DNA from 4 places in the Micromonospora sp. U56 genome. Region 3 is predicted to be linked to each of the others. Evidence: riboswitches for the same ligand, from Rfam matches in the RefSeq annotation. Region 3 holds a riboswitch; each other region holds the start of a gene.
What was found. A riboswitch is a leader RNA that binds a small molecule or an ion and turns the genes downstream of it on or off. The one in region 3 is predicted to bind cyclic di-AMP.
Positions count from the first base shown of each region.

Region 1: it holds a riboswitch for cyclic di-AMP, as region 3 does, so the genes downstream of both, KBX37_RS20975 (NlpC/P60 family protein) here and KBX37_RS05805 (hypothetical protein) in region 3, are expected to answer to the same signal.
Region 2: it holds a riboswitch for cyclic di-AMP, as region 3 does, so the genes downstream of both, KBX37_RS07685 (transglycosylase family protein) here and KBX37_RS05805 (hypothetical protein) in region 3, are expected to answer to the same signal.
Region 4: it holds a riboswitch for cyclic di-AMP, as region 3 does, so the genes downstream of both, KBX37_RS07130 (C39 family peptidase) here and KBX37_RS05805 (hypothetical protein) in region 3, are expected to answer to the same signal.

Region 1 is NZ_JAGPYL010000065.1:5,215-8,293, reverse strand. Features, by position in the region: gene KBX37_RS20980 (NlpC/P60 family protein) at 131-1,147, shown strand; cyclic di-AMP (ydaO/yuaA leader) riboswitch at 1,296-1,432, shown strand; gene KBX37_RS20975 (NlpC/P60 family protein) at 1,445-2,485, shown strand; gene dcd (dCTP deaminase) at 2,528-3,079, opposite strand, start outside.
Region 2 is NZ_JAGPYL010000013.1:60,797-63,875, forward strand. Features, by position in the region: gene nhaA (Na+/H+ antiporter NhaA) at 1-1,226, opposite strand, end outside; gene KBX37_RS07685 (transglycosylase family protein) at 1,530-2,201, opposite strand; cyclic di-AMP (ydaO/yuaA leader) riboswitch at 2,200-2,374, opposite strand; gene KBX37_RS35185 (hypothetical protein) at 2,823-2,948, shown strand; gene KBX37_RS07690 (peptidoglycan-binding protein) at 2,950-3,079, shown strand, end outside.
Region 3 is NZ_JAGPYL010000009.1:16,234-19,312, forward strand. Features, by position in the region: gene KBX37_RS05800 (carbonic anhydrase) at 171-824, shown strand; gene KBX37_RS05805 (hypothetical protein) at 886-1,905, opposite strand; cyclic di-AMP (ydaO/yuaA leader) riboswitch at 1,910-2,040, opposite strand; gene KBX37_RS05810 (YibE/F family protein) at 2,207-3,079, opposite strand, start outside.
Region 4 is NZ_JAGPYL010000012.1:28-3,106, forward strand. Features, by position in the region: partial or broken gene KBX37_RS07125 (hypothetical protein) at 1-314, shown strand, start outside; cyclic di-AMP (ydaO/yuaA leader) riboswitch at 618-759, shown strand; gene KBX37_RS07130 (C39 family peptidase) at 996-1,820, shown strand; gene KBX37_RS07135 (alpha/beta fold hydrolase) at 1,926-2,681, shown strand.

The DNA.
Region 1 (3,079 bases), on a different contig from region 3:
GCGTGATGCTGTAATGACCCACCTTGAATTCGTACGGACGCTTCCCTAATGTGGGGCACCGACCGCTGTGGGTCGTCTGCCTCCGTCTTCCCCTCAGCGAGGCGCCCGGCGGTCGGTCGCTAAGGAGTCGGTGCCGGTGGCAACCATGCCCCCTCATCGTCACGCCCAGGTTTGCCCGCCCGCCGGCACCGCCGGTCTGCGGCGGGTCGCCCGCCGCCTGCTCACCCTGGTCGCCGCCGTGGTCGTCGGCGCCGGGATGTTCGCCGTGCCGGCGCACGCCGCGCCGACGCCCGAGGAGATCGAGGCGGCGATCGACAAGCAGTGGGAGCAGCTTGAGCCGACCATCGAGCAGTACAACAAGGTCCGGGCCCAACTGAAGGTCAACCGGAAGAAGTCGGCCGAGCTGGGGAAGAAGATCCAGCCGCTGGCCCTGCAGAGCGAGCTGGCGATGAACCGGGTGGGCGACCTGGCCTCCCGCTACTACATGACCGGGCCCTCGCAGGAGATCGGCGCGCTGCTGGTCAGCAACAAGCCCGGCACGCTCGCCGAGCAGCTGACCATGCTGGACCGTCTCGCCGCCCACCAGCGCAAGGAGTTGGAGGGCGTCCTCGCCGTCCGGCGCAAGTACGACGACCAGAAGCGCAAGCTCGACGAGCTGATCGCCGCCGAGGTCAAGCAGGAAAAGGATCTGGCGGCCAAGAAGACGCAGATCAACGCGGAGATCAAGCGGCTGCAGGCGGCCATGCCGAAGACCACCGTGAAGGTGGCCGGCTGCCCGACCATCAACGGTGTGGTGAGCGCCAAGGCGCAGACCGCCATCCGGGTGGCCTGCCAGCAGGTCGGTGACCCGTACGTGTGGGGGGCCGACGGGCCCGATTCCTTCGACTGCTCGGGTCTCACCCAGTACGCCTACAAGGCCGCCGGCATCTACCTGACCCACCACACCGGCGCCCAGTGGAACGAGGGCAAGGCGATCCCGCGCTCCGAGGCACGCCCCGGTGACCTGGTCTTCTTCTTCAGCGACCTGCACCATATGGGCCTCTACCTGGGCAACGACATCATGGTCCACGCTCCCCGGACCGGGAAGCCGGTCCAGGTCACCAGCATCAACTACATGCCGGTCGCCGGTTTCCGACGACCGTACTGACCCGAGCCCGCCGCGAACCCCCGGTCGACTGACCGGGGGTTCCGCGTATCCGGGACCCGGCACGGCGTGGCGGGTTGCGGATCGATAACGGTCGTCTCTACTCTGGTCCTTCGTCGGCCGCGACAGGTCCGTCCAACCCGGGTGGCAGTGGCCGGCACCGCCGAGTCGCCTGCGGGCGAGCCGGGGAACCAGGTAAGCCGGGGTGAATCCGCAGCCACTGCGGTAGGGCGCTCCCTTCCCGCCCGAACCCGTCAGCTAACCCGGTAGGCGGTCGCGGAAGAAGGAGCCCGGAGCCCGGTGGCACACCATGCCCCGCGGCCACCGTCGTACCGGTCGACCCAGGTCGCCCGGCTGACGGTTGCGCCGCGCCCACGCTGGTCCCGCTTCACCACCCTCCTCGCCGCCCTCGCCGGTGCCGCCGTCGTAATGACCGGCGCTGCCACGGCGGCCCACGCCGAACCCTCGGTCGCCGAGATCGAGCGGCAGATCGACCAGGACTGGAACAGGCTCGAACCGATCATCGAGCAGCACAACGCCACCCGACAGGACCTGGCCGCCAAGCGCCGGCAGGCCGACGCGCTGGCCAAGCGCATCGAGCCGCTGCAACTCCAGGTCGACCTCGCGATGAACCAGGTCACCGGCCTCGCCGCCGAGGCGTACAAGGGGGAGAACGTCTCCGCCGTCAACGCCCTGCTCGGCAGCAGGTCCCCCGCCGAACTGGTCGACCAGCTCGAAATGCTCGACCGGTTCGCCCAGCGCCAGCAGCGCGACGTGCGGGTCGTCAAGGAGCTGCGGGACAAGCTGGCCGCGGAGAAGGCACCGCTGGACGAGATGGTCGCCCAGCTGACCCGTACCGAGGCCCAGCTGGCTGCGAAGAAGAAGCAGATCAACGCCGAGATCGACCGGCTGCAGAAGCTGCGGCTCAAGGTGTACGGCAACGGTGGCGGAGGCTCGCTGCGCCCGGCCCCGTGCCCGGCCGGCTACCCCGGCGGCCCGGCCGGGACGGCGGTGAAGTTCGCCTGCGCCCAGATCGGCAAGCCGTACGTCTGGGGCGCCGAGGGCCCCAACTCGTACGACTGCTCCGGGCTGATGCTCGCGGCGTGGGCGAAGGCCGGTGTCTCGCTGCCGCACAACGCCCGCCAGCAGCGCCAGGTGACCGCCCGGGTCAGCCGGGCCGACCTGCGCGCCGGCGATCTGGTCTTCTACTACGCCGACCTGCACCACGTCGGGATGTACGTCGGCGGCGGCTGGGTGGTGCACGCCTCCCAGGCAGGGGTGCCGGTCAAGATGAAGCGGGTCGACGACGGGCCGGTCAACAGCTACGGCCGGCCGGGCTGAGCGCGTGCCGGGCTCCCGGGGTGCCGGGGGCCCGGTTCGGCGTCAGCGGGTGGGCCAGGTGCGCCAGTTCTGCCAGGAGCGGCTCGGGGTCGGCCCGCGCTGGCCCTGGTAGCGCGACCCGTAGACGGCGGAGCCGTACGGGTGCTCGGCCGGGGACGAGAGCCGGAAGATGCAGAGCTGGCCGATCTTCATCCCGGGCCAGAGCGTGATCGGCAGGTTCGCCACGTTCGACAGCTCCAGCGTCACGTGACCGGAGAAGCCCGGGTCGATGAAGCCGGCGGTCGAATGGGTGAGCAGGCCGAGCCGGCCCAGGCTGCTCTTGCCCTCCAGGCGCCCGGCGAGCTGGTCGCCTAGCGAGATGACCTCCAGCGTGGAGGCGAGCACGAACTCGCCGGGGTGCAGCACGAACGGCTCGCCCTCGGGCACCTCGACCATCGAGGTGAGCTCGTCCTGCTGGATCGCCGGGTCGATGTGCGTGTACAGGTGGTTGTTGAAGACCCGGAAGAGCTTGTCGAGCCGCACGTCGATGCTGGACGGCTGCACCAGCGTGGGCTCGAAGGGCTCCAGCGCGAGCGTGCCCGCCTTGATCTCGGA
Region 2 (3,079 bases), on a different contig from region 3:
GTGCGGGCGCGGAGGATGAACGTCGCGAGCAGCGCCGCGAGCAGGGATCCGGCGAGCACGGCGACCTTTACATGGCCGTCCCGTTCGCTGCCGAGGCCGAAGGCCAGCTCGCCGATGAGCAGGGACACGGTGAAGCCGATCCCGCCGAGCAGCGCCAGGCCGAGCACGTCGAGCCAGTTGAGGCCCTCGTCGAGGTCGGCACGGGTGAACCGGGAGACCAGCCAGGTGGCGGCCATGATGCCGACCGGCTTGCCGACGACCAGGCCGGCGACGATGCCCAGCGCCACCCGGTCCGTCAGGGCGGTGGCCAGGCCGGCGACACCACCGATGGTGACGCCGGCGGAGAGGAACGCGAAGACCGGCACCGCCACCCCGGCGGAGATCGGTCGGAACCGGTGCTCGAAATGCTCGGCCAGCCCAGGCCCCGCATCCGGTCCACCGGCAGCCTCGCTACGGATCACCGGAACCGTGAAGGCCAACAGGACTCCCGCCACGGTGGCGTGTACGCCGGACTCGTGCATCAGCGTCCAGGTCACCGCGGCGAGGGGCAGCAGCAGCCACCAGGACCGGACGCGGCGCTGCACCAGCAGCCCGAACACCGCGAGCGGCACCACGGCGCCCAGCAGCGGCCCGACCGACAGGTCGGCGGTGTAGAAGACCGCGATGATGACGATCGCCAGCAGGTCGTCGACGACGGCCAGGGTGAGCAGGAAGGTGCGTAGCGCGGAGGGCAGGAACCGGCCCACCACCGCGAGCACCGCCAGCGCGAAGGCGATGTCGGTCGCGGTCGGGATGGCCCAGCCCTTCGCCGCGCCCTCGCCTGCGCCGGCGGCGATGAGGTAGTAGATGGCGGCGGGCACGAGCACTCCACCGACGGCCGCCGCGACCGGCACCGCGGCCCGGCGCGGGTCGCGCAGGTCGCCGGCGACGAATTCCCGCTTGAGTTCCAGCCCGGCGACGAAGAAGAAGATCGCCAGCAGGCCGTCGGCGGCCCAGGTGGCCAGGCTGAGGTCAAGGTGCAGGGACGCCGGGCCGACTCGGAAGTCCCGTACCGACTGGTAGCTGTCCGCCCAGGGCGAGTTCGACCAGACGAGTGCCAGCAACGCCCCGATGAGCAGGAGTCCCCCGCCCACGGTCTCCTTGCGGAGAATGGCGGAGATGCGCCTGGTCTCGCGCCATGAGCGTCGGCCGAACAGGCTGGTACGGCGCCGGGTGGCGTCGGTCACGGAAACTCCTCGTCGGCAGGGGTCGCGTCATCCATCGCCGACCAGACTTCCCGGCACACCAGGGTCAACCCTATCCGCCACCGCGACGGACACGTCGGCGGTCGGCCGCGCTCGCGATCGGGCACGTGGTGCTCCTGGTACCCGGCGGCGGCGCGACCAACCGACCGGAGCGCGCCGCCCGGCGGATCCGGAGTGACATTGCGCCGGGCGCACCGACGGTGCGGAGCGCAGACCTCGACGCCCGGCCGGTGCGGGCCGGCCGGGCGTCGATACGGTCTGCCGCTGCTTCAGGACAGTGACGCGTCAGAGGCTGAGCTTCTGCCCCGGGAAGATCAGCCCTGGGTCGGCGCCGACCACGCGCTTGTTGCGCTCGTACAGCGCCTGCCAGCCACCGGCCAGGTCCCGGGCGTCGGCGATCTGCGACAGGGTGTCACCCGGCCGCACCACGTACCCGTCGCCGGTCCCGGCCGGCGCGCTGCGCCGCTGGCTGCGGGTGCTGTGCTGCTCCCGCGAGGACCGCTCGGTGGAGGTGGCCTTCGACGAGCCGGAGCGCTTCTGCGACTTATGCGACTTCTCCGCCTTCTCAGAGGTGGTGGAGTAGCTCTTGGTGGAGCCACCCTTCCTGCCGCAGGTCGGCCAGGCACCGATGCCCTGACCGTCGAGCACCTTCTCGGCGATCGCGATCTGCTCGCCGCGGCTGGCCAGGTCGGCACGGGAGGCATACTTCTTGCCGCCGTAGCCGGACCAGGTGCTCTGCGAGAACTGCAGGCCGCCGTAGTAGCCGTTGCCGGTGTTGATGTGCCAGTTGCCGCCGGACTCGCACTGGGCGATCGCGTCCCAGTTGACGCTGGCGGCGCTGGCCGGCGACGCCGGTGCCAGGACGGCGACCCCGGTGACCGCACCGACGGCGAGCGTGCCGACGGCGAGGCGGCGCGAGCTGACCCGTCGGTGACGGGCGGTGTATTCAGTTGCCATGTGGATTCCTCCACGCCGACGAGGTGAGCTGTCGGGTTCGGGCCGAGGAGCCCGGCCGCCCGTGGGCGGCTTCACCCCGAGGTGACGTGCACCGAGGAACGTGTGGGTCCCCCGCTCCATGCCCGCTGACAAGGTCCCACCGGCCGGCGGCATGGATTAGGCGTTACCGGCCGTGGTGTCCGCGATCGCGGACACGAACGACGTTAGGAACAGTTTGGGGCGATTGCCCACTTCTTGTGAAGTTCTTCACCCGGCTGAGCGACGGCGTCCTCCTTCAAGTTGCGGGTCGGTCGGTGGTGCTCTACAAGGGCGGGTCGGGAACCCGTCACGACTGGGCCGAAAGCCTCGCCCCGAGAAGCGGATCAGGTGCCCTCGCCTCCCGTCTTCGCTGGTCAGGCGGCCTTGATCGGCGGCCCGCGCCGCCGGACGGTCAGCGTTACCGCTGATTGGCGACTCATGTCTGGGCAGTCCGGCCGCCGACTCGGACGGTAGGGAGCAGAGCGCGGCCTCGGCGCCGTCGCGTCGGACCCGCCGGCCGCCAGATGCCGATCGCCGGCGCCCTGGCCCTCACGGTCCGCCCCGGTTCGCGGCGGCCGGCCATCCGCGAGAGGGAGGACCTTCATGGACACCGTCAGCACCGACACCGAATACCTCGTCGCCACCCTGACCGAGGACGACGACCCGGAGAGCCTGGCCGGCGACGAGGTCGACTTCGACCTGGCCGCCGCGCTGGAAGAGGAGGAGTGAGATGGGCGTGCACCTGGCGCCTGCGCTGCGGGTGCTGCGCGAGGAGATAGACACCCGCTGGCCGCAGCGCGACCGCAAGTCCGACGGCTGGTTGGGCGACGCCAGTCACCAGGCGCGCCGCTCGGACCACA
Region 3 (3,079 bases):
GCCCGGGGACACGGCGGCGAAACACGCTGCGCACGTCCCGGTAATGTATGAAATCCGTATCACGTATACCTTGACGTATCTTTCGCTGCGTGTGACGGTGGGCTGCGAGGCCGCCTCCGTCGCCGGCCGGGTGTGACCAGGCCGATCTCGCGAGGGACCGAGGTGAGGCAATGACCCTGACCGATCCGACGCAGGCGCTCGCCGAGCTGCACGCCGGCAACCGGCGCTTCGTGACGGGCGCGCAGCGCCACCCCAACCAGGACTCGCTGCACCGGGCGGCGGTCGCCGACGGCCAGCACCCGTTCGCGGTGATCGTCGGCTGCTCCGACTCCCGCCTGGCCGCCGAGATCATTTTCGACCGGGGCCTGGGTGACCTCTTCGTGGTGCGTACCGCCGGGCACACCGCCGGCCCCGAGGTGCTCGGCAGCGTCGAGTACGCGGTGAGTGTCCTGGGCACCCCACTGGTGGTGGTGCTCGGCCACGACTCCTGCGGGGCGGTGCAGGCCGCCCGGGACGCCGCGCGGACCGGCACGCCGCCGGTCGGGCACCTGCGGGCGGTGGTGGACGCGGTGGCGCTCAGCCTCCGACGGGCCACGGAGCAGGGCGTCGACGACGTCGACGGGATCGTCGACATCCACATCGCGCAGACCGTCGAGGCGCTGCTGGGCAACTCCGCCGTACTGGCCGCCGCGGTCGCCGAGGGGCGGTGCGCGGTGGTCGGCATGTCGTACCGGCTGGCCGCCGGTGAGGTGCGGACGGTGGCCGCGGTGCCGAGCGTCGTGCCGGCCCAGGCCGGCGATCGGGCGACCGCCGTCGCCGGCTGAAACCCCCCGCACGCGACGAGGGCCGCCCCACCGGGGACGGCCCTCGTTCGGTACGCGTCGCTTAGAGCATCGACATGTGTACGTGGTCGGTGTGGTTCGACGGTCCGCTGTACGACTTCCACCCGGTCGCCGGGAACCAGATCTGCCGGTTCCAGATCACGTAGTAGATACCGAGCCGGTCGGCATTGCGGATCAGGAACGCGGCGAGGTTGTTGCCGTACATCCGGGTGTCGTTGTTGTACCAGGGCGCGAAGCCGCTCCGCTGCAACGACCAGTCGCAGGCCTTGCCCTTCGGGTGGTCCCACGGCCCACCGGGGCGGTAGCAGCCCGCGAACCGGTTGAAGCCGACCCGCCGGACCTCCTTGTACGCGTGCAGGGTGCGCGGCGTGATGGTGCCGGAGGTGGTGGGGTCGTTCTCGGTGCGCGACTCGGGCCGCCAGCCGCCGTCGGCCGTCCGACCGGGGCCGATCCGGGCGACCGGCGAGGTCGCGTCGACCAGGCCGCCGGTGAAGCCCCGGCCGCCGACCAGCTGGAGGGCCTTCTCCGCCTCCCGACTCTCGCGCGCCATGTCGTTGGTGAGCTTCTGCTGCTCGCGCACCTCGGCGTCCAACGCCAGCTTGGCCTGCTCCGCGCGGTTCTTGGCGGCGGTGACCTTGGCCAGCTTCTGCGCGTTGACCATGTTCAGCTCGTCCAGGGCGGCGGCGCGCCTGACGAACGAGTCGGGCGCGTCGCTCTCCAGCAGCATCGCCACCGCGCCGATCCGGCCGGTCCGGTACGACTGCGCCGCGATCTGCGAGACCGTCGGCTGCAACGCCGCCAGCTCGTCCTGCGCGCGCCGCACCTCCAGCGCGAGCTGCTGCTGGCGCTTCTTGGACTTCTCCAGCTGCCTCTTGGCCTTCGAGTACTCGCGGTTGCGCAGCTCGATGACGTCGGTGAGCAGCTTGGGCTCGCCGTCCGCCTCGTGCCCGGAGGGGGTGGGGGTCGAGGGCGCGGCGATCGCGGCTGTCGGCCCGCCGACGACGGCCAGCGCGGCGAACACGGCCACCACCGGAGTCAACCAGCGGCGCAGGGGTGCCGTCACAGTGTTCCCTTCCGTCGACCGCCGACCGGGTTAGCTGACGGGTTCGGGACGGAAGTGGCCCCTACCGCTCGCGCGGATTCACCCCATGTACCTGGTTCCCCGGCTCGCCTCGCGGCGATTGGGCGGCGGCACCGCAGGCGCCGCTGCGCGCCTTCGGCGGTGACCGGCAGCGAGGTTACCCGAGAGTCGTACCGGGGATCTACGTCCAGAACCCGACTAAAAGCGTTATTTCGTCGTAGCGAAGCGTGACGAGTGACGCGTTCGTCAGGTTCCGCGTCGGCGTCGGTCACGCAGCGGAGTCTCACCATGCGCTTTCCGTGCTCCTTTCCGGGTCGGGCCACCGTGCGGGGGCCGGGGTGGACGGTCCGCCGGGACGCGACGCGCTCAGCGCCTCGAGCGCCGCGTCCCGGTCGGCGGAGGGGCGGGGAGTGGGTGCCGGCCCGGTGTTCCGGGCCGGATCGCCGGCCGGGCCACGACCGGCGGTGGCGACCAGCGCGGCCAGCGCGGTGGTCAGTGGTACGGCGGCGACCAGGCCGAGCGTCGCCACCGCGCTGCGGACGATCTCCTGGGCCAGGAACTCGCTGGTGAGGATCTGGCTCACCGGACGGCTGTCGGCGGTGAGCAGGAGCAGCAGCGGCAGCGAGGCGCCCGCGTACGCGAGCACGATGGTGTTCACCGTGGAGGCGATGTGCGCCCGGCCGACCCGGGTGGCGGCCCGGTAGAGCTGCGTCCGGGACAGTCCGGGGTTGGCGTGCGCCAGCTCGGTGACGGTGGCGGCCTGGGTGACGGTGACGTCGTCGAGCACGCCGAGCGAGCCGATGATGATGCCGGCCAGCAGCAGCCCGTGCAGGTCGACGTCACGCTGGTACATCGACAGCGTGGTGGCCTCCTCGCTGCCGAACCCGGTCAGGTGGGTGGCGGCGGTGGCCAGGCTGCCGAGCAGTCCGGTCAGCACCAGGCTGCCCAGCGTGCCGAGGACCGCCACCGAGGTCTGCGCGGTGGTCCCGTGGGTCAGGTACAGCACCACGAACATGATCAAGGCGGAGCCGGTGATCGCGATCAGCAGTGGCGAGCCGCCCGCCGCGATGCCGGGTACGACGAAGGTCAGCAGGATGGCGAAGCTGGCGCCCAGCCCGGCCAGCGCGGCCAGCCCGCGCAGCCGGCCGAACGCCAC
Region 4 (3,079 bases), on a different contig from region 3:
CGGTGGAGCGGCTGCGGGACGTCTTCGCGCACCGGGACGGTTGGGACTCCCGGCGGCACCCCGTCGAGCAGGAGGTGCTGCTGGCCCGGGCGGTGCGCGACGGCCGGCGGGACGCGTACCGGGCGGCGGCCGGGCGGGAGCGGTCGGCGTGGCGGGACGCCGAACTGGCCGTCGAGGCGGCCCGCGCGCTCGCCGTCGAGGCGTACGCGGCGGCGGAGCGGCTGCGTCCGGCGCGGCTGCCCGCCCAGCGGACGGCGACGGCGACGGCGCGGACGGCGCTCGCGGCGCGGTGGCGGCCGGCCCGGGTGGGCTGAGGACGCGACCAAATTGTTACCCGTATTTCCGTGAGTCGCGTCACGGCAATCGGGAAACCGGTCATCCGGTCACAGCCGGTGACATCGATCGCGACGATCGGCGGGGTTTGTCGCCGTGTTGTCCGGTTGTCGCCCGGCGGTCCCGGAAAAACCGCGTGTCCCATTGAGTGACGTCAGTGCCGAACTGTACGGCAAATTTGTCGCCCTGATCATGTTTACGCAGCTCGGAGGGCTTGGCCGGACCGTGACCTACCAGTAGTGTCGCCTCGGTCCGGTGCGGTTACCGATCGCAAGAAGCGACGCCGCGCCGACCCGCTCAATCGTGACTTTCACGAACCGGGGACCCATGCACGTCCGGGGTGAATCCGCGGGCCACGGCCCGTGGTAGGGCGCTCTTCCCGCCCGAATCCGTCAGCTAACCCGGTAGGCGGTGTCGGAAGGAGTTCCTACTTTTGCTGTTCTCTCGCATTTCTCGGCTTGCTCTCCACCTCGGTACCGGGGTGTTCGTGCCGGTCCGCCGCGCCCTCGCGCGCTGATTCCGGCCCCACCCCGCCGCCCGGTCACCGACCGGGCGCACCCCCGCCGAGCGGCCTCGCACACCGGTTCTGACACCGCGGGTGACGTTCCGTCACGCGCCGGTCCGGCACGCCGCTCCCGCCCTCGTACCGTGGAGGAAAACACGTGAAGCACCCCCTGAAGCGGCAGCTGCGACGACTTGTCACCGAGCGGCCGTACCAGCTGGTCGCCGGCTCGGCCGCCGCGCTCGTGCTCGTCTCCGGCGCCGCCGCCCAGTTCGCCGACGAGGCACCCGCCCGCCAGCAGACCTCGGCCGCCGTCGCCGAGGTGGCGCCCCGGCTGGACGACGTCGCGACCCGCGGCCAGGCCCGCGTCGCCGCCCCGTCCCACAAGCCGTCGCCCTCGGCCAGCCCCTCGCCGTCGGCGAGCGCCACCAAGGCCAAGGCGGACCCGGACCTGACCCGCAAGGCGGCTCCCAAGCCGCCGTCGACCAAGGTCCTCCGCTACGACTACCAGGCGCAGACCACCTTCTACAACTGCGGTCCGGCCGCGGTGCGCAACGCGCTCAGCGCGTCGGGCATCGAGCGGACCCAGTACGAGCTGGAGGGCCCGCTCGGCACCACCGAGATGGGCACCAACTCCGCGCTGGACACCACCCGCGTGCTGAACCAGATCGTCAAGGGCGACCCGTACCGGACCCGGATGTTCCGGGGCACCCCGAGCTCGGCGCAGATCGACCGGCTCCAGGCCGACGTGGTCGCGGCGATCACCGACGGCCGGGGCGTCGTGGCGAACGTGGCGGGGACCGCCACGGACACCAACGGCGGCTGGCACTCCTTCCCGGGCGGCCACTACATCGCGGTGGTCGGCTACAAGAACGACGGCCGGACCGTCCGGATCGCCGACTCGGCGGACCCGAACCTGCCGTCGTACTGGATCAGCACCATCGACCTGGCGAACTGGATCGCCACCCGCGGCTACTCCGCCTGATCCACACCGTCGCTCGTCCGGGCACCGGCTCCCCTGGGGGCCGGTGCCCGTCGCCGTTGGCGCGGGTCTCGCGCGGCGCGACCGGGCGGTGGCACACTGCGGCCCATGACCGACGACTCGGGTACCCGCCGGCTGCTGTTGCTGCTGCACGGGATGGGCACCACCGGCGACGTGTGGCTGCCCTGGGCGCCGCTGCTGGAACACCGCTGGCCGGGCCGCTGGCTGGCGCCGGACCTGGCCGGCCACGGCTTCTCGCCGCCGCTGCCCGGGTACTCCTTCGCCGGGTTCGCCGAGCAGGTCGCGGTGGGGCTCGGCCCGGTGGCCGAGGGGGCCCGCCGGGCTGACCGCCTGGTCGTCCTCGGCCACTCCCTCGGCGGGGTGGTCGCGCTGGCGCTGGCCGCCCGCGACGCCGGGCTCCCGGTGGACGCGGTGGTCGGGCTGGGCATCAAGGCGGTCTGGTCGCCGGCCGAGCTGGCTCGGGCGCGCGAGCTGGCGGAGCGCCCGGTGACCTGGTTCGCCACCCGGGACGAGGCGGCCCGCCGCTACCTGAAGGTGGCCGGCCTGGGCGGGCTCTTCGCGCCGGAGCATCCGGTGGTCGACGCGGGGCTGCGTGCCGAGGACGGCCGCTGGCGGCTGGCCATGGACCCGGCCGCCTTCGCGGTGGGCGCGCCGGAGCTGCCGGCCCTGCTGGCGGCCACCGACGTCCCGGTGCTGCTGGCCCGGGGCGAGCACGACCCGATGGTCAGCGACGCGCAGCTCGCCGAGCTGGGCGTGCCGGTGGCGACCCTGCCCGGCCTCGGCCACAACGCGCACGTGGAGGACCCGGCGGCGGTGCTGGCCCTGCTCGACCCGTACCTGTGACCGGTCGCGGACGGCGGGCGTCGCCGCCGTGGGTCGCATGTGGCTCGGAACCACCTGCCGACCTGGACCTTCGAGCTCGCCGTCGACAGCGGACCTCGCCACGGCGCTTGGTGTACCGCCGGACGCCGTCCCCCACTGATCGCAGTCCGTTCATGCGGCCTGACCACGGATAATGCCGCGGTGAGCTCTTCGGTGTGAACGCGGGTTCGGGACATCCTTTGGTGTCCTCTGATGCCGTTCTGCCCTGCACAGCGGGGGTTCCTTGCCGACCTGTGTCGTCTGGTGCCGGTCGTTGCTCTCGCTGCCTCCTGGCTGCCTCAGCTCGCTGCCCTCTTACTTGACGTTGACCTGTCGGCGGCCTGGACCTGGTCTTCGTCGATGACGCGCTCGTGCCTGCG